Regions from separate parts of the Marinobacter sp. NFXS9 genome, predicted to be linked through region 3. Evidence: predicted binding sites of a transcription regulator. Region 3 holds the regulator's gene; each other region holds the start of a gene.
What was found. The regulator FliA, encoded in region 3, starts transcription of late flagellar genes. The targets are predictions, from matches to a motif close to CTAAAGTTTNNNNNNNNNNNGCCGNTAA.

Region 1: J3364_RS14315 (methyl-accepting chemotaxis protein) is a predicted target of FliA. The motif match lies at 3,907-3,934, and genes of this name have one in related genera.
Region 2: J3364_RS19025 (methyl-accepting chemotaxis protein) is a predicted target of FliA. The motif match lies at 2,918-2,945, and genes of this name have one in related genera.

Annotation. Positions count from the first base shown of each region.
Region 1 is NZ_JAGDDW010000008.1:215,543-223,477, reverse strand. It holds gene J3364_RS14330 (alpha/beta fold hydrolase) at 1-247, opposite strand, end outside; gene J3364_RS14325 (hypothetical protein) at 682-966, shown strand; gene J3364_RS14320 (delta-class carbonic anhydrase) at 1,073-1,927, opposite strand; gene J3364_RS14315 (methyl-accepting chemotaxis protein) at 2,052-3,722, opposite strand; gene J3364_RS14310 (YdeI/OmpD-associated family protein) at 4,332-4,922, shown strand; gene J3364_RS14305 (NAD(P)H-dependent flavin oxidoreductase) at 5,019-6,083, opposite strand; gene J3364_RS14300 (LysR family transcriptional regulator) at 6,175-7,050, shown strand; gene J3364_RS14295 (YbfB/YjiJ family MFS transporter) at 7,047-7,935, shown strand, end outside.
Region 2 is NZ_JAGDDW010000015.1:88,725-96,659, reverse strand. It holds gene J3364_RS19040 (DUF1631 domain-containing protein) at 1-1,222, shown strand, start outside; gene ampD (1,6-anhydro-N-acetylmuramyl-L-alanine amidase AmpD) at 1,368-1,931, shown strand; gene ampE (regulatory signaling modulator protein AmpE) at 1,931-2,824, shown strand; gene J3364_RS19025 (methyl-accepting chemotaxis protein) at 3,078-5,105, shown strand; gene J3364_RS19020 (cob(I)yrinic acid a,c-diamide adenosyltransferase) at 5,170-5,733, opposite strand; gene J3364_RS19015 (ketopantoate reductase family protein) at 5,737-6,642, opposite strand; gene J3364_RS19010 (valine--tRNA ligase) at 6,659-7,935, opposite strand, start outside.
Region 3 is NZ_JAGDDW010000002.1:301,207-309,141, forward strand. It holds gene J3364_RS04990 (uracil-xanthine permease family protein) at 1-60, opposite strand, end outside; gene upp (uracil phosphoribosyltransferase) at 63-701, opposite strand; gene flhA (flagellar biosynthesis protein FlhA) at 918-3,095, shown strand; gene flhF (flagellar biosynthesis GTPase FlhF) at 3,154-4,425, shown strand; gene J3364_RS05010 (MinD/ParA family protein) at 4,535-5,347, shown strand; gene J3364_RS05015 (RNA polymerase sigma factor FliA) at 5,415-6,158, shown strand; gene cheY (chemotaxis response regulator CheY) at 6,452-6,838, shown strand; gene J3364_RS05025 (protein phosphatase CheZ) at 6,856-7,641, shown strand; gene J3364_RS05030 (chemotaxis protein CheA) at 7,655-7,935, shown strand, end outside.

The DNA.
Region 1 (7,935 bases), on a different contig from region 3:
CCAGCGCTTCGATGACGTCCTGCGTATCGTTGGCCAGGTCATTCATCCCGTAACCGTGTTCAGGCGCCCCGGAATCTCCCCATCCGCGATGATCAAGGGCGATCGTCCGGTATTGGTGCGACAACTCGCCGACAACACCGCTCCATGTACGCGACGAGCCTCCCCAGTAATGAAGAAACACGAGCGTTGGCTCTCCCTTTCCCCGTTCCCTGACATGAATGTTCGTTTCTCTGGTCTGGATATACATGGCGATACTCCGTAGTTGCTGGTTAAAGACAGGATGTCCAACTCAGGGTCATCCATGCTTACGGAGCCATCTTAGATAGCATCGCCATTGTTGATAATCCGGTTTTCACTATAGGGTGTCGATCGAAATGAGATCGAATAGCAAATTAAAAAGGCCAAAGTTAAAGCGGTCCAACTAAAGCAACTAAAGGGTCCAACTAAAGGGGTCAAGCAACTAAAGGGGTCAGAGCGCATTGGATTTGTTCAACCGGATTCGTGTTGGCGATGGTCTGAATGAAAGTCGCCAAACCACCGGAGACGGGTCCGGTAGCCGCCAGTCTCGTTATAGGATACGTTGTACTGAATGGGGCAATGGTTTAGCGACGGTCCGTCATCTCAGTTTACGCATTGCCGCCATCCGGTCTTTTCCAACCCCGTCACCACCTGGCGCTCATCATGAATGTGGATAAAGCAAAGAAGCGTATCGCAAAGCAGGTTAAGAAAGGCTTCCATGGCTACCCGTTGATTTCACTGGAGTACTTTGGAAAGACGCCGGACCTGGCATCCGAAGTCGTCATCTCATTTACCGCGGAAGAAGGCGCCCAACCCCAGAAGCAGACGTTCGTGAGCGACAAGGACGCCCGGGAAGACGAGACGATCCAGTCGGCTCTCGTGAAAATCATTGAGCGCGCGGATGCCAAAACGGTGGCTGAACAGGGTGGCGTATCCATCCTTAGCTAAAAAGATCAAAGGGGTCTACCTTTGAATTTCGACCACCATGGCTCCTTTGTGGTGGTCGGTTTTCTATGGACGCCAAGGCGAAGGGGCGATAGCCCCTTCCCTTCAATCACTCGATCTCTGACAGGAGATCCGGGTGGGTAACCAGGTTCCTGACACCGTGGGCATGGTCCTCATCGAAGATGTTGCCTTTGCACCACTCACCAACCGTACGTATATCGACCTTGGCTACCTTGGGGCGCACATTCCAGGTGACCTGGAAAGGCGAACCTTTCTCGTTGTATGCCGGCCCTGTGGTAGAGCCTGCGTATTGGACCGGCACTCCCGTATCGTCGGGAATATTGACCGCCTGGTACCGCCCGTCACGCATGCCCAGATCGGTCAGCAAGCCAAAGTCCAACGCATCCCGGTCGTTGACTAACGCGAACACCTGAGACTCGACCCGAAGCTGCGGGTTGCCAATAGCGTCGCTCAGACAGGCGCCCAGTGTCGCCCCGGGCTTGACGTCCGCAGTCGAGAACACATAGTGGACTTCGATCGTGTCACCGGATTGGAGCCGACTGTGATCGGAGGCGCACATGGCGCCTCTGACAGGGGCACGCTCCGAGGATGTCAGTTGGCCGGAGTACCGGTAGCCACTCTGATACCCGGCGCCATCGCCCGGGCCTGCGTATGTCGTGAACTCACCGCCTTTATGCTCTGCGTTCTTGTGGAAATGGATATTGCAGAGGTTCATTTCCACGTGTGGAGGCGCGGCACTGAACACCCGATCATTACTGCCTGCATGCTGGTCGATATCCCGCGGGGATTGGGGTCCGTACCCCTCTCCTTGCGTGTCCTCGATAAGTGCCTGGCGCTGCTCTTCTACGCCCCCTGAGGACGCCTCCCTGTGTCCGTCAGCCGCAAGGGCGGACGTTGCGATCAGCGACTGCAGCAGGCACATCGGTAAAACGGAACGCTTCATTGCAAGAACTCCAACTGTGGATTCAGTAACCGCCAGCGGTAATCCGTCTGGCCATTTCGGTTAACCGGGCCACATTCACATCGACGGGCCCAAGGTGCTCTTCGGTTCGTCGAGCGATCGCTCATCAAACCCTGAACTGCACGACGATCGATTGCAGCTCGTTCGCCATCCGGGTGAGATCCCGCCCAGCCGTAGCCGTCTCCTCAGCGCCTTGGGCGGTCTGCTCGGACATGGTGTTGAGCCTGATGATGTTTGAACTGACTTCCTCGGTAACGCCCACTTGTTGCTCAGACGCGCTTGCGATCTGGATGGCCATATCGTTAATCGACGTCATAACCCGGGTAATCGTGGAGAGCTTGTTCCCCGCCTCGGCGGCAAAGTCCACGGTTTTACTCACCTGCTGCCGGTTACTCTCCATAGACATGACCGCTTCATGTGAGACTGATTGCAGTTGAGCCATCATGTCGTCGATCTCCTGGGTCGATGTGTGTGTGCGAGAGGCCAGGGCCCGGACTTCGTCGGCAACCACTGCGAATCCTCGGCCGTGCTCGCCAGCCCGGGCCGCTTCGATAGCGGCATTCAGGGCAAGCAGGTTGGTCTGCTCGGCAATCGACCGGATGACCTGCAGTACACCGGCGATCGTAGAGGTGGTCTCTTCGAGCCGTGTTATCGCCTGGGCCGACGCTTCGATTTCGTCGGAAAGGGCGGTAATCTCGTCGATACTTTTCTCGACCGTCGAGCGCCCTTCCTGTGCGTGCTGGCTCGCTTCAGCGACGGCATTGGCGGTATCGCTGATGTTTCGGGCAACCTCCTGGGCGGTAGCGGACATTTCATGGATGGCGGCCGAGAGCTGTCCCGTTTCACTACCCTGTTCATCGATCGTCCGCGCCGTTTGCTCGGTAATAACCGACATTTCTTCGGAGGCGGCGGCCAGTTGGGCGGTAATATTCGAGATCTGGTTGATCATCGCCAACAGCTTCTGGCGCATACCGTTCATAGCCTCAAGCAGCTCGCCGACTTCGTCACGACTGTCTATGGTGAGCTCTGAGGTCAGGTCACCGGAAGCCGTCACAATCGCTTTCCGAATGCCTTTTATGATTGCGCTCGCCACAATCCAGCTCACCAAAAGACCAACAAGGGTGCTGATGGCAACAAGGCTCACGGTGGTATTCAGAGCGCTCTTCTCATGGTTTGTCGCAATGACGGCACTGTGTTCGGTGAAGCTCATGATCTCTCGCTGTAGTTCCTCCATGGCCCGGCCAAGTCCTTGTTTATGGTCATAGATGGAGGCGGACATGGCGGCAACGGCCTCAAACTCCATTTTTTGCAATGCGCCAAAGGCCCGTTCCACCGACTGCTCATAGGCCTTATGGTCTTCCGTGATCTTCTTTATCGCGGCGTCGATCTCCTCCAACTCGCTGATGGTACGCACATCCGCTATCCCGTTGACGGCCGCGGCAATGTCATGGGCTCGTTCGAGTTCTTCATCGAGCGTTATCGAGAGCGCCCGGAATTTATCCATGGCTTCACTGACAGGCGCGCTTTTCGTCCCGTCTGAATAGGCGAAGCGAACAGCATCCCCATAGGCAATAGTCTGCTCGAGCTGGTGAACAGTAATGTCAGAAATCACCTGGGTAAGGGGAAGGTCTTTCTCTGAAATCAGGGTGAGTTCCTTGCCGATACCCGACATGGCGTAAAGGGTGTAACCGGAACTGATCGAGAAAATCAGAAGTATAAGGATGGCCGTGCCGACGATTTTGGTCCTGAGCGTCAGCGCATTAAGGAAACGGTTCATGTCTTTTCTCCACAACGGCGCCTAACACTTTTCTTTCACGGCTCTCCTTGTCCAGCATTATGTCCAGGACATAGCCAACTCCCCCTGGTCAGGCTGCAATGGGGCGGCGACTGAAATGTATTCCTCTCCAAATAGTTTTCAAAGCTAAATAGTGCAACGTTTTGTAGGCGAAAAGAAAAACATTTTGAAAGCCAATCCAAGCTAACCTTTAGATTTAAAAAGACTTTTCTACGAACGTCGTAAGGGTTTCCACCAGGCCCACTCAGGGAATCCCTTAGACCATGCTAAGGGTAATCCCCATTGATGTATCCCGCCCAACAAGTCGATGTCCGGCTCCCAGCCCCCTCAGGTCACCACAGAACACGCGCGGCTTGCGCTCTTGAAAGGCACAGGGCCGGACTTGCCACCCCGGGTTAAAAGGAGTCAGAAAGCAGAAAGGAGTCAGATGAATTCACTTTGGAGATCGCGCATCGCCAACGCAAGAGAAGACCGATGCCGAAAAGGATCACGGTGTCGCGGCGGCAGGCTGAAAGAAACCACACGACAGGCTGGACGCATCGAACGGCTGATGGTTAGCTGGGTGTGATTCGCTAACAGGGAGACGCGATCATGAGTCCGAGTGACAACCCAGCCCGGTTCCAGGCCACTATCCTGCGCCCGGCCAAGCCCGACGGCGAAGCCGCCTGGGCGTTCGTGATCCTGCCCAAAAGCGCCAGCGATATCTTGCCGCGCCGGGGTCGGACGACCGTCGATGTCACCGTGAACGGCCATGATTTCCAGGCCACCCTCGACCCGGACGGGCAACTGAGCCACTGGCTGCGTTTGGAGCCTGAGACGCTCGAATCCGCCGGCGCCGCGGTTGGCGACACGGCTTCGTTCGAGATCGCCCCCGTCGCGCAGGAACCCGAGCCTGACATCCCGCCGGATTTCCAGGAGGCCCTGGCAGCGGCCCCCGAAGCGCGTGCGGTGTGGGAGGCAACCACGCCCATTGCACGCCTGGACTGGATTCACTGGATGACGTCCGCCAAGCAGGCCAAGACGCGGGCCAAGCGGATCCACGACGCGTGCGACATGCTCGCCTCGGGTAAAAAGCGAGTGTGCTGTTTCGATCCGTCCGGCTACTACAGCAAGGCGCTCAGTGCCCCACAGGCGGCGGGAGCCGACTTGGTTAGCGCGGATAAAAAGCGGGTCCAGGAGTGAACCCACGGCAATACGCCAGGGCCCTGGTCTGACCGGCGGGGCGGATAGGGCACCCACCAGCCAGTCGGGATCCATAGGCAATGCCCCCCAAAGGGTTCAGCGCCCGTCCAGTTCACGCGCCAACATGCCAACAAGCTCTGCGGCCGGCCGTTCCCGGGCTAACGGCGCCCCTTGCCCCGCCCATTGCGCGGCGAATTCGGTTTTGCCCAGCCTGGCCGCTGCAGCTGCCAGTTGTTTGGCAGCGTCATAGGCCACAGGATAATCGGCTGGCTTCGGGCTGCCTGCAGCTTCGCCGTGCCGCACATAACGGTTGACGAGCCCCCGCGCAGGACGGCCCGACAACGCTCGAGTCAGCCGGGTTGTCGCCGCTCGGGTACCCTTGAGGTTCGCGCGATAGCTGTCATTGGCGGCGGATTCCGGGCACAGGACAAAAGCGGTGCCGAGTTGCGCCGCAGCCGCCCCCAGGTCAAGCGCCGCACGAATACCCTGGCCATCCATGATGCCACCCGCCGCGATCACGGGTCGTCGGGTCCTTCCCACCAGCATCCGCACCAGCACCGATGTGGCAAGCCCCTCATCGCCAGCGTCCGGATCGAAGATGCCGCGATGTCCGCCAGCCTCGACTCCCTGCGCCACAATGGCATCGATACCGGCCTTCTCGATGAGATCGACTTCGGACACCTGGGTCGCGGTGGCCATCGTGTAGATGCCAGCCTGCTGCAGAGCCCGGACCCGGTCCGGCGAGGGCAATCCAAAGTGGAAACTGACCACCGGCGGGCGCTGCTCCAGCAACATGTCGAAAGCGTCGTTGTCCTCAAGAAAGGACGTATAGATCTCGTTGAGCATCGCCGGGGGTTCAACGCCGACCTCTGCGAACAACGGGGCCAGGTGTTCCAGCCAGGCGGCTTCGCGTTCCGGATCCCGTTGTGCGGGGGCGTGGCAAAACACGTTGACGTTGAAGGGGCGGTCCGTCAAAGCACGTGTTGCCTCAATTTGCTGACGCCCCTGGTCGGCTGGCACGGCACCGATCCCGATCGATCCCAGTCCGCCCGCGTTGGAGACCGCTGCGGCAAGCTGAGGCGTGGAGACCCCGGCCATCGGCGCCTGGACGATCGGGAGGCGGATGCCGAGTCTGGCGAGAAGTTCCTGATCGACGTTCATGGCTTTTCCTTCTGGATTTGAGAATAAGTGAGATGATATATTCTTTAAAACAGAATATTTCACAGGAAAGATTCTCTCAAGGGGAAAAAGCATGGATTCCGAATCACTCCGCATCTTCTGCGCGGTGGCCAGCGAACTGAGCATCACCCATGCCGCCACCCGGCTGGGCCGGGCACCCTCCAACGTGACCACTCGCATCCAGCAGTTGGAAGCGGATTTGGGCGCGGACCTGTTCGTGCGGATCGGCAAGCGATTGTCACTGTCCGCCGCCGGCGACGATTTTCTCGACTATGCGAAGCGCATGATGGCGCTTGAAGAAGAGGCCCGGCATGTGGTCTCGGGAGGCGTGAACGGCGGCACCCTGCGCATCGGCAGCATGGAAAGTACGGCCGCGAGCCGGCTGCCATCGGTACTGGCTGGCTACCACGCCGGTTTCCCGGAGACCCGCCTGGAACTGACCACCGGCCCATCGCGTCCACTGCTTGAGAAGGTGCGTGCCGGTCAGCTCGATTGTGCTTTCATCGCGTTGCCCCCCTCCTTCGAGAACGCCTCGGCGCTGGAGGATCTGGGGCTGACGTGCCGCCCCCTGTGGCGCGAAGACCTGCGTTTGCTGCTGCCCGCTCATGAATCCGGCTGCGATCAGGTCGCCGACATCCAGACGCGCTCACTGGCCGCTTTCCCCCAGGGCTGCACCTATCGCAGCATGGCCGAGACCCTGCTCGGCATAGCTGGCTCAACTACTTGGCGAGTCCAGGAAATGGCCTCCTACCACGCGATGGCGGCTTGCGTTGCCGCCGGGGCAAGTGTGGCGTTGCTACCGGAAAGCGTACTGGCGCTGACGAGAACGCCGTCCGACTGCAAAGCGTTGCCGGCCGGCCAGGCGGACACCCTGCTGGTTTGGCGTGAGGGCTATAACGTGCCCGCGTTTCAGCACCTGATGCAGCAACTGGACGGTGTGCGGTCATGAACACGTCATCCGCCCTGCAATCGGCCGACCGCTCCGAGTGGAAATCCGCGATCCAGGCCGCCCTGGTGCTGACCATTGGCATGGGCTTCGGCCGGTTTGCCTTTACCGCCATTTACCCGCACATGGTCGACGAAGGGGTGCTCAGCCTGCGCGGTGGCAGTCTGGCCGCCTCCGCCAATTACGCCGGCTATCTGCTGGGCGCCCTGCTCGCCGTCCGTCTTCGCGCCCATAAGGCTCACTGGTTTTGCCAGTTATCAATTCTGGGTACCGCCCTCTGCCTGACTGTACTGGCGCTGCTGACCTCTACCGGAACGATTGTCGCGGTCCGTGGCCTCGCCGGACTGTTCAGTGCGTTGTCCATGGTCGCTGCTTCTTTGTGGCTGCTGGAACATCGCGGTCATTCGTGGGGTGCGCCGCTGCTGTATGCGGGCGTGGGCGTCGGGATTGCTGTGTCAGCGGAATTGCTGGTACTTGCGGAAGCGATGGGTCTGGACAGTTTCGGGATGTGGCTGATGCTCGGCATCGCGACGCTGGCCATCGGCCTGATGGCGGCCCCCGCCTTCCTCACGGGCGACGGCGGGCGGGGCATCGTCGAGGGCCTGCGTAAAACGGCACCTTCGAATGCCGATGCGGCCATCGTTGCAGCCTGGCCGCTCATCCTGATCTACGGACTCGCCGGCCTGGGCTATATCGTTACCGCGACCTATCTGCCGACACTGGTCAAAACCGCCTTCCCCGACCTGGACCCGGCTCACGTCTGGGCGGTCTTTGGCCTGGGCGCAGCACCCTCCTGCTATCTCTGGCACCGCGTCCACGACCGGCTGGGAACCCGTCGTGCCCTGCGCCTGAACCTCATCATCCAGGCCTGTGGTGTCGCCCTGCCCG
Region 2 (7,935 bases), on a different contig from region 3:
CATCCTGGAAGACCGCCAGCTGCCGCTGCCGATGAAGAACGTCATTGGGCGCTTGCAGATCCCTATTCTCAAGGTGGCGCTGCTGGATCGCAGCTTCTTCAACCGGGGCGGCCATCCGGCGCGGAAACTGCTGAACGAGCTGGCCATGGCGGGCATCGGCTGGAACGAGAAACCGGCCGGTCAGCGCGATCCGTTGCGGGAGAAAATCGAGTCGGTGGTGGATCGTTTGATCAGTGACTTCACCGATAACGTCGACATCTTTGGCGAACTGCTTACGGAATTCAGCCATTTCATGGACCTGGATCGCCGCCGTCGGGAGCTGGTTGAACAACGACTGCGTGATGCCGAGGAAGGCCGTGCCCGCCAGGAGCGGGCGCGTGAGGCCGCGAGTGAGGTCCTTGAGCCACTGCGAAACGGTCGCAACCTGCCGCCAGTGGTGGAATCGATTCTGGATGAACCCTGGTCCAAGGTGTTGCAGTTCCTGTACCTGCGGGAAGGGGAGGCCAGCGACGCCTGGAAGCAATCGGTAGCGTTGGCCGGGGAGCTGGTCTGGAGCGTCGACCCGCAGGAAGTGACCGACGAGACGCGCAGCGAGCTGTTGCGGCGGATCCCATCGATTGTCGACAGTCTGCGGAAGGGACTGCATTCCATCTCCTGGGACCCCTTTGCCAGCGACGCCATGATGCGCGACCTGGAACTGGCTCACGTGGACACGCTGCAACAGTTGGCCGTGCAGGCTCCCGAAGCTCGCCAGGTTGCGCCGGAGCCCGTTGAGGCATCGGATACGCCGGACGATGCGGCGCTGGCCAGCGCGGTGGCCGAATTCAGTCAGCCGCAACCCGCCAAGCCGGTTGAGCCCAGTGCGGAGGTCGAAGAACCACCCCGGGCGCCGGAGGCGATTGGAACGGAAAGCGCACCGGTGTCTCAAGAAGACGGCGTCGATAGCCGCTGGCTGGAAATGGCGCAGAAACTGCGGGTGGGCTCCTGGGTCGAATTGCAGTCTGACGGCCAGAAGCTCCGATGCAAGCTGGCCGCGGTGATCAAAGCAACCGGCAAATACATCTTCGTCAACCGTAATGGCGCCAAGGTGGCCGAGTACGCGCAGGCTGATGTGGCCAAGGCCCTGTCGACCGGCGAGGTGTCCATGCTGGATGACGGCCTGATCTTCGACCGGGCCCTCGAGTCGATTATCGACAATCTGCGACACAGCCGTCGCGACTGAATCGGGCCAGCGTGCGGGTGGGTTTTTGGCCCGGCACGTTGCTTTGTGCTTCAATCACCGTAGAATTGCTGACCACTTTCAGGTCCCGTAACGCGGTAGCGGTGGAAGCATTTTGAACTCCCAACCCCGAGACTCATCTTACAACATCGACGGGGCCGGCTGGCTTCGTCAGGCCCGTCATTGCCGGTCGCCCAATTTTGGACCCCGTCCGGAAGGCGCCGCCATCTCCCTGCTTGTGGTGCACAACATCAGCCTGCCTCCGGGGCAGTTCGGTGGTGATGCCATTGAACGGTTTTTCTGTAACCGTCTCGATCCCGACGCCCATCCATACTTTCAGGAAATCCGGGATTTACAGGTCTCCGCCCATGCCTTGATCCGTCGCGACGGCGAATGCGTGCAGTTCGTCTCCTTCCTGGACCGGGCCTGGCATGCCGGTCGCTCCTCGTTCAACGGTGAGGAAGAGTGCAACGACTTCGGCATCGGAATCGAGCTGGAGGGGACCGACGACGTGCCTTACGAAGCAGCCCAGTACCGGACTCTGGCGCGACTGACCCAGGCCATCATGCGACGCTGGCCCTCGGTGACACTCGAGCGACTGACAGGCCACTGCGACATTGCACCGGGGCGCAAGACAGATCCGGGGCCCGCCTTCGACTGGTCGCATTTTTTCGCGTTGGTTGAGGATGCGCACAGGCAGGGAGACGTCTGATGGGATTCCTGATCCTACTGCTCGCCTACATCGTCCGCCGCCTGTTGGATGGATCGGTCGACGAGGGGCTGGATGCCCGCTTTCGCCAGCGACTGGCCCGGCTTTCCGGCGCTGAGGCCGGGCGCGAAGGCCGCCCGACCGCCGGGTTTGTCATTCTGTTAAGTGCCGTCGTTCTGGTCGGCGCGCTTGATGTCTGGTTGAGTCGCGGCAGTCTCTGGATCCTGACCTGGCCGCTGGACCTGGTCGTGCTGATCGCCATGCTGGGCGTTCCCGGCTGGCGCAACCCGCTACGGGCCTATGGCGAGGCCTGGCGTCGAGGCGATGCGTCGGCGGCCTGGTATCACGTCAATCATCTGCTGCCTGCCGAAGCGCGGGGGTTGGCCAGTGAACCCCGTGAACTGCATGTGCTGCTGTCCAAGCGCTTTATCCAGGTGATTTTCGAACACTATTTCCTGGTGATCTTCTGGTACGTGCTGCTGGGTCCGGCTGGCGCCATCGGTGCCCGGCTGTCGGTGGCACTGCGCGATCACTGGCCACACCCCGCCGGCCGAGAACCCTTTTCCCGCCTGGTGTATCTGCTGGCCTGGGTGCCCGCGCGGCTGCTGAGCATCACGTTTGGCATCGCCGGCGATTTGGCCGGCTGGATGGGCGGCGCGCGTAAACGGTTGCTGCATCACACCCGCCTGAACGCATCAGAACTGCTCTTCGAGAGTGCCAACGGGGCGCTGTCCAGTTATTCGCTGGATCCGCAACGGTTTGCTGAGAGTCATCCCGACGAGTGGCCGGATTACGGCGAACGAAGTCTGCGCGCCGTCCGGGATTTGCTGAACCGCAGCATGTTTGTCTGGATCTGCGGGCTTGCGCTGCTCGCGATCATGGGACTCTTTACGTGATTTTCCGGAGCAATTTCCGTATTCTTCCTGCCGCTTATTACACGATAAGGCCAGAAATTTGATCTGGTTTAACATTATCGGAACAAAAATAAATTCAAGATTTTTAGCATCTTGACGACAATATAAATAGGGATGCTCTGATCTCGCCGTCGGGCGGAGACGATGGCGCGGCGGTGCTGCCCACGTATTGGGCGACGCCATTCAACATAAAAACAATGAATTAACACGAGCACCACATGTTTGAGGGGGTTGAGTGAACCAGCTTCTGTATCCTGCTGTCGCGCTGATGAACCGGCTGCCGATGATTTACAAGTTCGGCTTGATCAGCGTTCTATTCCTGCTTCCGATCGGGGGCTTGTCCTACCTGCTGGTGAGCCAGCTCAACCAATCCATCGAAGGCATCAGTCACGAAGCCCAGGGCCTCGTTCAGGTCCGGCAGGTGAATCAGCTGATTCAGGCCGCTTACGACTACCGGGATTTCCGCGCCGTTGGCAAGATGAAGAATGACGATGCCTTCCTGTCCCGCAGTGAAGAGGCGGCGGACGTTATCGACGCGCAGCTGTCCAGTCTGATCGAGACCCAGGCTTCCTTTGATTCGGCGGGCGGCTGGAAGGCCCAGGTCGAGGCTCTGGACAATGCCTGGAAGACGTTGCGGAGCGAAGACATCTTCCAGAGCAACATCGATCCCCAGGTGACCTATTACCAGGAGTTCGTGCAGAAGGCGCGGGCCCTGCTGGAATCGACCCTCAAACTGTCCGGCCTGGCTAACGATCCGCAGGCCGAGAACCAGATGCTGCTGCAACTGGCGACCACATCGCTGCACGACGCCGCCAGTCGTGAGGGGATAGCCCGGGCCTTCGGTATGTTCAGCCTGGACCAGGGGACTGTAGGCTACGCGATGGCAGATGTCATGAACGGCGTTTTCGACAACCTGACCACCCTGCACAGCCGTTTGAAGTCGGAATTCGAGGTGGCGCAGGGTTCCTCGCAAGCCTTGGGCCGGCAGTCGGACCTGGCGGATGCGGTTGTGCAGAACGTGATCAAGGTGCGTGACGCGTTGGACGCCAACGTCATTACGCCATACCGGCTGGAGATGTCCTGGCAGGAATTCGACAAGCTGATATCGCCGCTGATGGCGCCGAACTTTGAGCTGATGGACCAGATTTTCCAGGTGGTGGACAACAATCTGGCGGAGCGACTGAACAGCGAAACCAACCAGCGAATGGTGATTTTCCTGGTGCTGGGGATCGTGCTGCTGATTGTGGTGTATCTCTACCTGGGGTTCTTCGTTTCCGTTAAGAAGGCGATTTCCCGCTTTGGTAAAGCCGCGCGGCAGGTGGCGGATGGCGATATGACGGTCCGCATCGAGCTGGCCAATCGCGACGAGCTGGGTGCGCTGACCGACGAGTTCAACAACATGACCTCGAAAATGGCCGAGCTGATCCGCTCGGTCAGCCGGACCACCGGGGACGTCGATACCCAGGCGACACGGGTGAACGACAGCGCTTCGGCCAATAGTGAAGCCGTCGAGCGCCAGATGTCCGAGACCGATCAGATTTCGGAAGCCATGCACCAGATGGTGGATACCGTTCAGGAAGTGGCCGAGAGCGCGCAGCGCGCCTCCGATTCTGCGAGCTCGGCAGAGAAGGATGCCGAGCAGGGCCGGCAGGTCGTCACCGAAACGGTGGACACCATTCACCGGCTGGCTAACGAAATTCGTGGCGCGGTGGACACCATCAACCGCGTCAGCCAGGACAGCGACAGCATCAGTCAGGTTCTGGTGGAGATCAAGGCGATTGCCGAGCAGACCAACCTGCTGGCACTGAATGCCGCCATCGAGGCTGCGCGCGCCGGCGAGCAGGGCCGTGGGTTTGCGGTGGTTGCGGACGAGGTTCGCTCGCTATCCCAGCGCACGCATAAGTCGACGGAAGACATCGAGGAGATGGTTGGTCGTTTGCAAGGCGGCGTGAAAGCGGCGGTGAAAGCGATGACCAACAGCCATGAGGTTACCGATGCGACCGTCGAGAAATCTTCGGAAGTGACTGCGGCGTTGGAAAAAATCCTGGCGGGCATTTCCACCATCGTGGATATGAGTCACCAAATCGCGCAGGCTTCGGAAGAGCAGTCCGCAGTGGCCAAGAACATCAACACCAATGTCGAGCAGATTACCGAACTGGGGCACGCGACGGCGGGTAACGCGGATGAGACGCTGGCTGCCTCCCGTGAAATGTCGGATGTCACCGCCGAACTGCGGCGTCTGGTGGCGTCGTTCCGGGTGTAACGAAAAAGGCCGCTCACCATGTGGGCGGCCTTGTAGTCATGTCGCTCTGCGTTGCGTCAAACGGTCAGTTTTTGCCGGCCGGCGGCGTTGGCGACCAGAGCACTTCCTCTCCGCCATCCCGCCGCGCCAGTACGCGCGCAATCACGAACAGCAGGTCCGACAGCCGGTTCAGGTAACGGCGGGACGATTCGTTGATGGAATCCTCGTGGCCCAGCGCCACCACCACCCGCTCGCCGCGTCGGCAGATGGCCCGGGCCAGGTGACAGTGAGCCGCATCCCGACGACCACCGGGCAGGATGAAGTTCTCCAGCGGCGGCAAGTCCTCATTCCACTGATCCAGCGTGCTTTCCAGCCAGTCGATGTGGCCTTCGCCGATGACGTGACTGCCCGGAATGGCGAATTCGCCGCCCAGGTCGAACAAGTGGTGCTGGATCTTGCGCAGAAGCTCTGCCAGTTCGGGCTCGTTATCGAGGTATTCGATGAGGACACCAATCTGGCAGTTCAGCTCATCGACAGTGCCCATGGCGTCGACGCGCTGGGCATTCTTGGCAATCCGGCTGCCGTCGGCCAGGCCGGTAGAGCCATCGTCGCCGGTTCGGGTGTAGATCTTGGAAAGTCGGTATCCCATGATTCAGTCCTGTTTCAGGTGTGTCACGGCGTCAGTGAGTTCACAATTTACGGGTGCATCAAGGCCATGGATGACCGAAGCCTGCACCACGAAGCCATTCATCATATCGATCTCAGTGGTTCTGCCGGCTCGTACGTCCTGACGCATGGAGGAGCTGTTGGCGGCCGTGCGTCGGGCGACGTCGCGGACGTGTGCTTCCAGCGACTGGGCTTCCACAGGGCGCCCCGACGCCTGCATCAACGCCGCCACTTCCCGGCAGACATCTGCAATGCGTTCTTCGAAATAAGGATGCCCCAGGATCTCTCCGTTGGGGCAATCGATTAAGGCCGTGAAGGGATTGATACCGGCATTGATGGCGAGTTTCTGCCAGAGCCGGCCTTCGATATCGGGATCGCTCTGGATATCCAGTTCGCTCAATCTCAGCGTGATCATCGTCTGGTCAAGCCGGGTGTGGGCCGTTGTCGTCAAGGGGCCCAGCCATGTGGTACCACGGCCGGCATGGATGACGCGGCCGCCGTCATCGATATAGGCGCCTTCGGTGGTCGAGGCGGCAAACACCGGGCGTTGGGAAAACCGCTTGGCAATGTCCTGCTGGCTGCCCATGCCGTTCTGGAAGAGGATGATCGGCACGTCGGGCGGAATGTGGCTGGAAACGGCGGTCAGGGCCGATTCGGCATCGGGCGCCTTGGTCATGACCAGCACGCTCCCGGGCGGCGCGTTACTTGACGGGCCAATCTCGATGCGTTCTGAATGACCCTCGAGATGAACCAGCGTGTATTGCAGGGTTGCGCTCGTGGTTGAGCGCGTGGCCAGTCGAACCGATACTCGGGGGGAAAGAAGGCCGGCCCAGAGCCGGCCCATGGCACCGGCACCGATGATCAGGATCGGGGCGCGTTCCTTTTCGGTCATCGGTGCGGTACCCGGATTACATGGCTTCGATCTTGCCACGTTGGTCCTGAAGTCGGGTCAGGCTGCTCTGGGCATCGGTCAATTTTGCCTTTTCCTTCTCAACCACCTCGGCCGGGGCCTTGGCGGTGAAGTTCTCGTTACCCAACTTGCCTTCAAGGCGTTTGATCTCCTTGCCGATCCGCTCCAGCTCCTTGTCCAGGCGGTCCAGCTCGGCAGTCTTATCGATCAGGCCGGCCATTGGCACAAGCACTTCCATCTCGCCGACGAGCTGGGTGGCGGACATGGGGGCTTCTTCGTCACCCAGCCACTGCAGGCTTTCCAATTTGGCCAGGGACACCAGGAAGCTGCGGTTTTTCTCCAGTCGCTGGCGGTCGGACTCGGGGCCTCGCATCAGCACCGGAATCTGCTTGGCCGGGGAGATGTTCATTTCACCACGGATGTTGCGCACGGCAACGATGGCACCCTTGAGCCATTCGATGTCGGTCTCGGCGCTCGCGTCGATCTTGCCTTCCTCGGCTGCCGGGTAGGGCTGCAGCATAATCGAGTCGCCGGATTGGCCGGCTAGCGGCGCGACACGCTGCCAGATTTCCTCGGTAATGAACGGAATGATCGGGTGCGCCAGACGCAACACGGCTTCCAGCACACGAACCAGCGTGCGGCGGGTGCCGCGCTTGGCTTCGGCCGACGCGCTCTCGTCCGTCAGGACCGGTTTGGACAGCTCCAGGTACCAGTCGCAGTATTCGTTCCAGATGAATTCATAGATGGCATAAGCCGCCAGGTCGAAGCGGTACTGGTCGAAGTGACGCGTCACTTCCTTCTCGCAGCGCTGCAGCGCGCTGATGATCCAGCGATCAGCCAGGGACAGCTCGACCGGTTCGTCGTTGGCGCCGCAGTCCTCGCCCTCGGTGTTCATCAGTACATAGCGGGCCGCGTTCCAGAGCTTGTTGCAGAAGTTGCGGTAGCCCTCCAGGCGTTTCATGTCCCAGTTGATGTCTCGGCCGGTCGTGGCCAGCGAGGTGAGGGTGAAGCGCAGGGCGTCGGTGCCGTGGGCGCTGATGCCTTCCGGGAACTCCTTCTGGGTGCGCTTGGCGATCTTCTGCGCCAGCTGCGGTTGCATCAGGTTGCCGGTGCGTTTCTCCAGCAGGTCGTCCAGGGAGATGCCATCCATCATGTCCAGCGGGTCCAGCACGTTGCCCTTGGACTTGGACATCTTGTTACCCTGCTCGTCGCGGATCAGGCCGGTGACGTACACGGTCTTGAACGGCACCTGCGGGTTGCCGTTTTCGTCTTTCA
Region 3 (7,935 bases):
CAACATCTGCGCGCCGGCGAGGGCCTGGCGCCATACCGGCTCGTTCGGACTCGTCTGCATGTTTAGTTTTCCTTCTGTTTGGTGCCGAAGATCTTGTCGCCGGCATCACCGAGCCCGGGCAGGATGTAACCCTTCTCGTTCAGCCGCTCGTCGATGGACGCTGTGTAGATGGAGACATCCGGATGGGCCTTCTGGACCTTGTCGATGCCTTCCGGCGCCGCCACCAGGACCAGGGCACGGATTTCCGTGCTGCCGGCCTTCTTGAGCAGGTCAATGGTGGAGATCAGCGAGCCGCCGGTGGCCAGCATGGGATCGACGATCATCGCCATACGCTGGTCCAGTTCGCCGACCAGCTTTTCCAGGTAGGTGCTGGCTTCCAGGGTTTCTTCGTTACGGACCTGGCCGACGACACTGACGCGGGCGCCGGGGATCAGGGTCAGGACGCCCTCCAGCATGCCCATGCCCGCACGCAGGATGGGGACAATCGTCACTTTCTTGCCGCTCACGCGATCCACTTCCACCGGCCCAGCCCAACCCTGGATGGTCTGTTTTTCCAGCTGGAAGTCCTTGGTGGCTTCGTAAGTCAGCAGGGCCGTGATCTCTTGCGCCAACTCACGGAAGTTCTTGGTGCTGATGTCCGCCCGGCGCATCAGGCCGAGTTTGTGGCGGATCAGGGGGTGCTTTACCTCGAGGACGGGCATGGCTCACCTTCTTTTCTAAAATAGGGACATAAAATCTCACCAAGGATACCTTACTTCCCCGATTCAGTCAGTCCGGGTAGGCCGCAATCCCCTTGTCGGGCGGGTTGAGCGTCGGTTGGTACGCTTATTGCGAAACACCCTCCAGATACAGTCGTGCCGTCAAAAAAACGACATCGCGGCACGTGAGATACCCTGTTTACTGGAGAACATCGGGTCGTGGACAGAGCGCTGGTCCTCAATAACGTCAAATCGCTGACAAACGGCAACCTGGGCATCCCGGTTCTGCTGATGGCACTGCTGGGCATGATGATCCTGCCCATGCCGGTGTTCCTGCTGGACGTGCTGTTCACGTTCAACATCACCCTGTCCATCGTCATCCTGCTGGTGTGTGTGTACGCACTGCGGCCGATGGAGTTTGCCGCGTTTCCGACGGTGCTGTTGGTCGCGACACTGCTGCGTCTGGCCCTGAACGTGGCCTCGACCCGAATTGTCCTCCTCAACGGTCACGAAGGGGGCGACGCCGCCGGTAAGGTGATCGAGTCGTTTGGTGCCGTGCTGATCGGCGGCAACTATGCCGTCGGCCTGGTGGTCTTCGCCATCCTGGTCATCATCAACTTCATGGTCGTCACCAAGGGTGCCGGTCGGGTGTCGGAAGTCAGCGCCCGCTTCACCCTGGACGCCATGCCCGGCAAGCAGATGGCGATCGATGCCGACCTGAACGCCGGCCTGATCGATCAGGACGAAGCCAAGGCCCGTCGCGCCGAAATCGCCCAGGAGGCGGATTTCTACGGCTCCATGGACGGTGCCAGCAAATTCGTGAAGGGCGACGCCATCGCCGGCCTGTTGATCCTGTTCATCAACATCGCCGGCGGCGTGGCCATCGGCATGATGCAGCACGCCCTGTCGTTCGGCGATGCCATGCGCAGTTACGCGCTGCTGACCATCGGTGACGGCCTGGTCGCCCAGATCCCGTCGCTGCTGCTCTCCACCTCCGCCGCCATCATGGTGACGCGGGTCACCTCCAGTCAGGACATGGGCCAGCAGATCCTGTCCCAGATGTTCACCGCACCGCGGATTCTGTTCATTGCCAGCGCCATCCTGATCATCCTGGGCATTATCCCGGGGATGCCGCACGTGGCCTTTATAGGGCTCGGCCTCATCGCCGGCGCGGGCGCCTACTACATCTGGAAACGCCAGCAGCAGGTGGAAGAGGACGAGAGTATCTTTCCGGCGCGTGGGGGCGGTATGCCGCGCTCGGCGCCTTCCGGCGGTCCGCAGGGCGGCGGCGATGGCGCGCAGAAGCAGGCCTTGCCCGGTCCGCAAACCGAATCCCGGGAACTGGGCTGGGACGACGTGTCCACCGTGGATATCGTCGGCCTGGAAGTGGGCTACCGCCTGATCCCCATGGTGGACAAATCCCAGGGCGGCCAGCTGCTGACCCGGATCAAGGGTGTGCGCAAGAAGCTGTCCCAGGATCTGGGCTTCCTGATGCCGTCCGTCCATATCCGCGACAACCTGGACCTGATGCCCAACGTTTATCGCATCACCCTGATGGGCGTGACCATTGCCGAAGCCGAGATTCACCCGGACCGGGAACTGGCGATCGACCCGGGCCAGGTTTTCGGCAAGATTGAAGGCATTGAGGGCAAGGATCCGGCGTTTGGTCTGGATGCCAGCTGGATCGAACCGGACAAGAAAGATCAGGCCCAGACCCTGGGCTACACCGTGGTGGATGCCAGCACCGTGGTGGCGACCCATCTCAACCAGATCCTGCAGAAGCACGCCCATGAGCTGATCGGCCACGAGGAAGTCCAGAAGTGGCTGGAACAGTTGGAGAAGATGTCGCCCAAGCTGGCGGAAGAGCTGGTACCCAACACGATTTCCATCAGTCTGCTGCTGAAAGTCCTGCAGAGTCTGCTGAAAGAAGAGGTGCCGATCCGGGATATGCGGTCGATTGCCGAAGCGGTCGTCAATGTACAGCCGAAGACCCAGGACGCCCGGATCCTGACAACAGCAGCCCGCCAGTCCCTGCGTCGAATGATTGTCCAAAGCATCTGCGGCAACGAATCCGAGATCCCGGTCATCACCCTGGATCCAGAGTTGGAACAGATGTTGCTGAAGTCCATGCAACAGAGTCAACAATCCGGCGGTCAGGACGATATCGGTCTGGTGCTGGAGCCCAACATGGTGGAACGGCTCCAGCGCTCCCTGCAGGACGCGGCCCAACGTCAGGAAATGATGGGCAAGCCCGCCATCCTGCTGGTTTCGGCGCCACTGCGGCATGTCATGGCGCGCTTTGTGAGTTACGGGGTCGAACGCCTGCACGTCCTGTCTTACCAGGAAGTGCCGGACAATAAGCAGATTACGATTGTCGCGTCGGTGGGCCAGCAGTGAGGCTCGCCCAGCAACAGCAAGGCGTCGCGGGTCGCGGCGCCACCGGAGGTAGGTCATCATGAAGGTTAAACGGTTTTTTGCTCCAACCATGGCGGAAGCCCTGAAGATGGTTCGCCTGGAGATGGGAGAGGATGCCGTCATCCTGTCGAACCGGCGCGTGGATGGGGGCGTCGAAATTGTGACGGCTCTCGACTATGACGAAAATCTGGCGCGTCAGCGTCTGGGTACCGCCGCGGTGGAAGCGACCAATGGCGCCCGGCTGGCCGAAATGCAGGCGGAACAACATCGCCGCCTGGAGGAAGAACTCGGCCGCTCGCGGGACCGTATCCGGGAGATTCGTGAAAAGCGCCAACCCCGTGAGCAGGACATTCTGGATTTCACCACGCCGGAACCGGCGGCTGCCGAACCCGCTCAGGACGCCACCCATGCGGCCCTCGAAGCCATGCGGGCGGAAATCCATTCACTGCGTGATATGGTCAACGAGCGTCGTTCTCCGGCCGCTGCAAATGGCCCGGCAAACGACCCGGTGGACGCGAGTCAGCAGCGCCTGATGGAGCGACTGGAAGAGTACGGGCTTTCCCACACGCTGGCCTCCACGCTGTCTCGTAACGCTGCTGGTGTTCGACTGGAAGAGGGCTGGAAGCGGGCATTGCGCACGCTGGCGGCCGGCCTGCGCACCCAGCAGCAGGAGCTGGTCGAGCAGGGTGGTCTGGTTGCGTTGGTGGGCCCCACTGGCTCTGGCAAGACCACCACCATCGGCAAGATGGCGGCGCGTTATGTCCTGGAGCACGGCGCCGATTCCCTGGCGCTGGTCACCACCGACCGCTATCGGATCGCGGCACATGAGCATCTGTTTGTATTCGGTCGCATCCTGAACGTGCCGGTGAGGGTGGTGGATGAGAGTCATTCCCTGGACCAGATTCTCGATGACCTGTCCGATAAACGCCTGGTTCTGATCGACACGGCGGGCCTGACCCATTCCGATCGCGGCCACCAGGAACAGCTTGAGGAGCTGGCTGCAAGCCGGCATCCGGTCAAGCCTTACCTGGTGCTGGCAGCCACCAGCCAGCCTCGCATTATGAAATCCACGTGGCATTGCTATAAGATGGCGTATCCGGCCGGGTGTATCATGACCAAACTGGATGAGGCCCTGACACTCGGCGAGGTGCTAGGCTTTGCCATGGAAACAGGTCTTCGGGTGGCGTATTACACCGATGGGCAGCGCATCCCCGAGGACATTCATCCGGCACAGGCGGCTCCACTGGTCAGACTGGGTGTGGAGCGTCTGAAGCAGGTTCGGGAAACCGCCGTGGTTGCAGCCGGCGCCTGAGGTCCGGGAGTCCGCCGGAACAGCCGCAGGGCGTTCATGGGCTCCACTGTCGAGCCGGTCATCAACCGGCCATCCTTATCAAGAGTTGTCGTGAGAGACTGTATCCGGCATGAGTAGAGTTAACCCGGTCCAGGTGATCGCCGTCTCAGGTGGCAAGGGCGGCGTTGGCAAGAGCAACGTTTCGGTCAACCTGGCTATTGCACTGGCACAGATGGGGCGTCGGGTGGTGGTTCTGGATGCCGATCTGGGGCTGGCCAACATCGACGTCCTGCTGGGTATCACCGCGAACCACAATCTCAATGATGTGCTGAACGGCGAGTGCGACCTGCGCGATGTACTGGTCGACGGCCCGGGCGGCATCAAGATCGTTCCCGCCTCGTCCGGCACCCAGCGGATGACCCAGCTGACGCCAATGGAGCACGCTGGCCTGATCAACGCCTTCAGCGAACTGGGCGACCAGATCGACGTGTTGATCGTTGACACCGCTGCCGGTATTTCCGAATCGGTGGTCAGCTTCCTGCGGGCGTCTCAGGAATTGCTGCTGGTGGTCTGCGACGAGCCCACTTCCATTACCGATGCCTACGCACTGATCAAGCTCATGAACCGGGACTACGGGGTGAACCGTTTTCGCATCCTTGCCAACCAGGTTCGCAACGAGCAGGAAGGCAAGCATCTGTTTGGGAAACTGACCCGGGTTACCGAGCGATTTCTGGATGTTGCGCTACAATATGTGGGCATCGTCCCTTACGACGAAGCCGTCAAAAAAGCGGTACAACGGCAGCGTGCGGTGCTTGACGCTTATCCACGCGCCAAGGCCTCGCTGGCGATCAAGGCGCTGGCCCAGCAGGTGGACAACTGGCCGCTCCCGTCTTCTCCACGGGGGCATCTCGAATTTTTCGTTGAGCGCCTGGTGGACGCCTGATGGAGTACCCTGACCGACAGGTGGCGTGGTATGACGGTCGATTGAAACACACGGGTAATCCGGATTGATGACGTTGGCAAAAGGCCTGGGAATCTACCAACAGACGAGCTCGCGCAAATCGGCCCATCAACTGGTCGAGGACCATGCGCCGCTGGTGAAAAAGATCGCGTTGCACGTACTGGCGCGATTGCCCGCCTCTGTCCAGCTTGAAGACCTGATGCAGGCCGGCATGATCGGCCTTCTCGAGGCAGCCCAGAAATACGATGCCGGCAAGGGCGCTTCCTTTGAAACCTATGCGGGTATCCGCATTCGCGGTGCCATTGTCGACGAGATTCGCAAGGGCGACTGGGTGCCGCGTTCCGTCCACCGCAATTCCCGTCGCATCGCCCAGGCGATCAAGGCCGTCGAAGACCGGACCGGGCGCGAGGCTCAGGATCACGAAGTCGCCGACGAGCTGGACATGACCCTGCCGGAGTACCATGCCTGCCTGGCCGATTCCAACAGCGGCCGTCTTTTTAGCCTGGATGAGCTAAATGAATCGGGAGAGCTGCCGATAGACAATGAAGAGGCTGTGCCCGATCGTCCGTTTGAGGAGCTGTCGGCGGCCGGATTCCAGCGCAGTCTGGCCGAAGCGATCGCGGCGCTGCCGGAGCGGGAAAAGCTGGTGTTGAGTCTGTATTACCAGGAAGAGCTGAACCTGAAAGAAATCGGCGCCGTCATCGGTGTCAGTGAAAGTCGGGTCAGCCAGATTCACAGTCAGGCGGCATTGCGCCTGAAATCACGCCTGACGGATTGGCAGGAAGTCCGTTAGCCACGCCGTTCAAAGCCGGTTCGCAAAACGCCGGTTGAGCAGGGCAGAATGGGCGGACGCGCGACATCAGGCGCGACAAGCAAATAGTTGACATCGAATTCCGGGAGCTTGTGGTCAGCGTTGATGCCCAGGCTTTGATCCCGGAACTGTAGTTTTTGGTAACGGACGCTTTACAGCGGGCGTTGACGCGACAGAATAGGCGGTGCTTTCAGTGGCGCCGGCATCGTGTGGATTGCCGGACACTGAACTGGACGCTGGATTGGTATTCCGGGCTGTAATGATTGGAGGTCCCTTTGGACAAAAACATGAAAATTCTGATCGTGGATGACTTCTCCACGATGCGACGGATCATCAAGAATCTGCTTCGCGACCTCGGTTTCACCAATACTGACGAGGCGGATGACGGCAACACCGCGCTGCCCATGCTCAAGAGTGGCAAATACGATTTTCTGGTCACCGACTGGAACATGCCGGGCATGTCCGGATTTGAACTGCTGCAGGCCGTTCGCGCGGACGAGAACCTCAAGAATCTGCCGATCCTGATGGTGACGGCGGAAGCCAAACGTGACCAGATCGTGGCGGCGGCTCAGGCCGGCGTTAACGGTTACGTCGTGAAGCCGTTTACGGCGGCTGTCCTGAAGGAAAAGATCGAGAAGATTTTCGAACGCATCCAGTCCTGAGTATCAGAGCGCCAATCATGGGCACAAAAAAAGACAAGGCCGGCTCCCTCGATCCCGATGTCGTTGAGAAGCTGCAGCACCAGGCGGAAGAACTGAAGCAACAGGTGGACGCCGGCGATTACGCCGCGGCGATGCGCCTGATTAATGAACTGAATGATGTCCGGGACCAGAGCCTTTACCGTGAGGTTGGCCGGTTGACCCGCAGCCTTCACGAGGCCATTCGCAACTTCAGTATCGATCCGCAGAACCCGGAGCAGCAGGAAGCCCTGTCCAAGATCACGGACGCTTCCGACCGGTTGGCGTACGTGGTGGACATGACCAGTCAGGCAGCCAACCGCACCATGGACATCGTGGAAGAGGCGATGCCCAAGGCCAACAGCCTGCGGGAGCAGGCCGTTGCGCTGCGAGCCGACTGGCACAAGCTGCGCCGCCGGGAAATCGGCGCCGGCGAATTCCGTGAGCTGTACAACCGGATCGACAACTTCTTCGAACAAACGGCCAGCGATGCGGAAGCCCTTTACGGCAACCTGTCCGAGATCCTGCTGGCGCAGGACTTCCAGGACCTGACCGGTCAGGTCATCCAGAAGGTCACGGCGCTGGTCAAGGAAGTGGAAGAACACCTGCTCAGCCTGGTGGTCATGGCCAGCCATGTCGATGAAATCACCGGCACTGTCCATGATATCGGCGAAACAACGACAACAATCGAAAAAGGCGAAGGCCCTCAAATGAACGCCAAAGAGCGTGAGGATGTCGTATCCGGCCAGGATGATGTCGATGACCTCCTGTCCAGCCTTGGTTTTTGAGTGAGGACACTGCATGGCGCTTGATGCTGACGAAGAAATTCTCCAGGACTTCCTGGTAGAGGCTGGTGAAATACTCGAAAAGCTGTCCGAACAGCTGGTGGATCTGGAGCAGAATCCGGATAACGGGGATCTGCTAAACGCGATCTTCCGTGGGTTCCACACCGTCAAGGGGGGTGCCGGCTTCCTGCAGCTTGAAGCGCTGGTCAATTGTTGTCATTCGGCGGAAAACGTCTTCGACACCCTGCGTAACCACAAGCGCCGGGTCGACTCCGATCTCATGGACGTGGTCCTCGA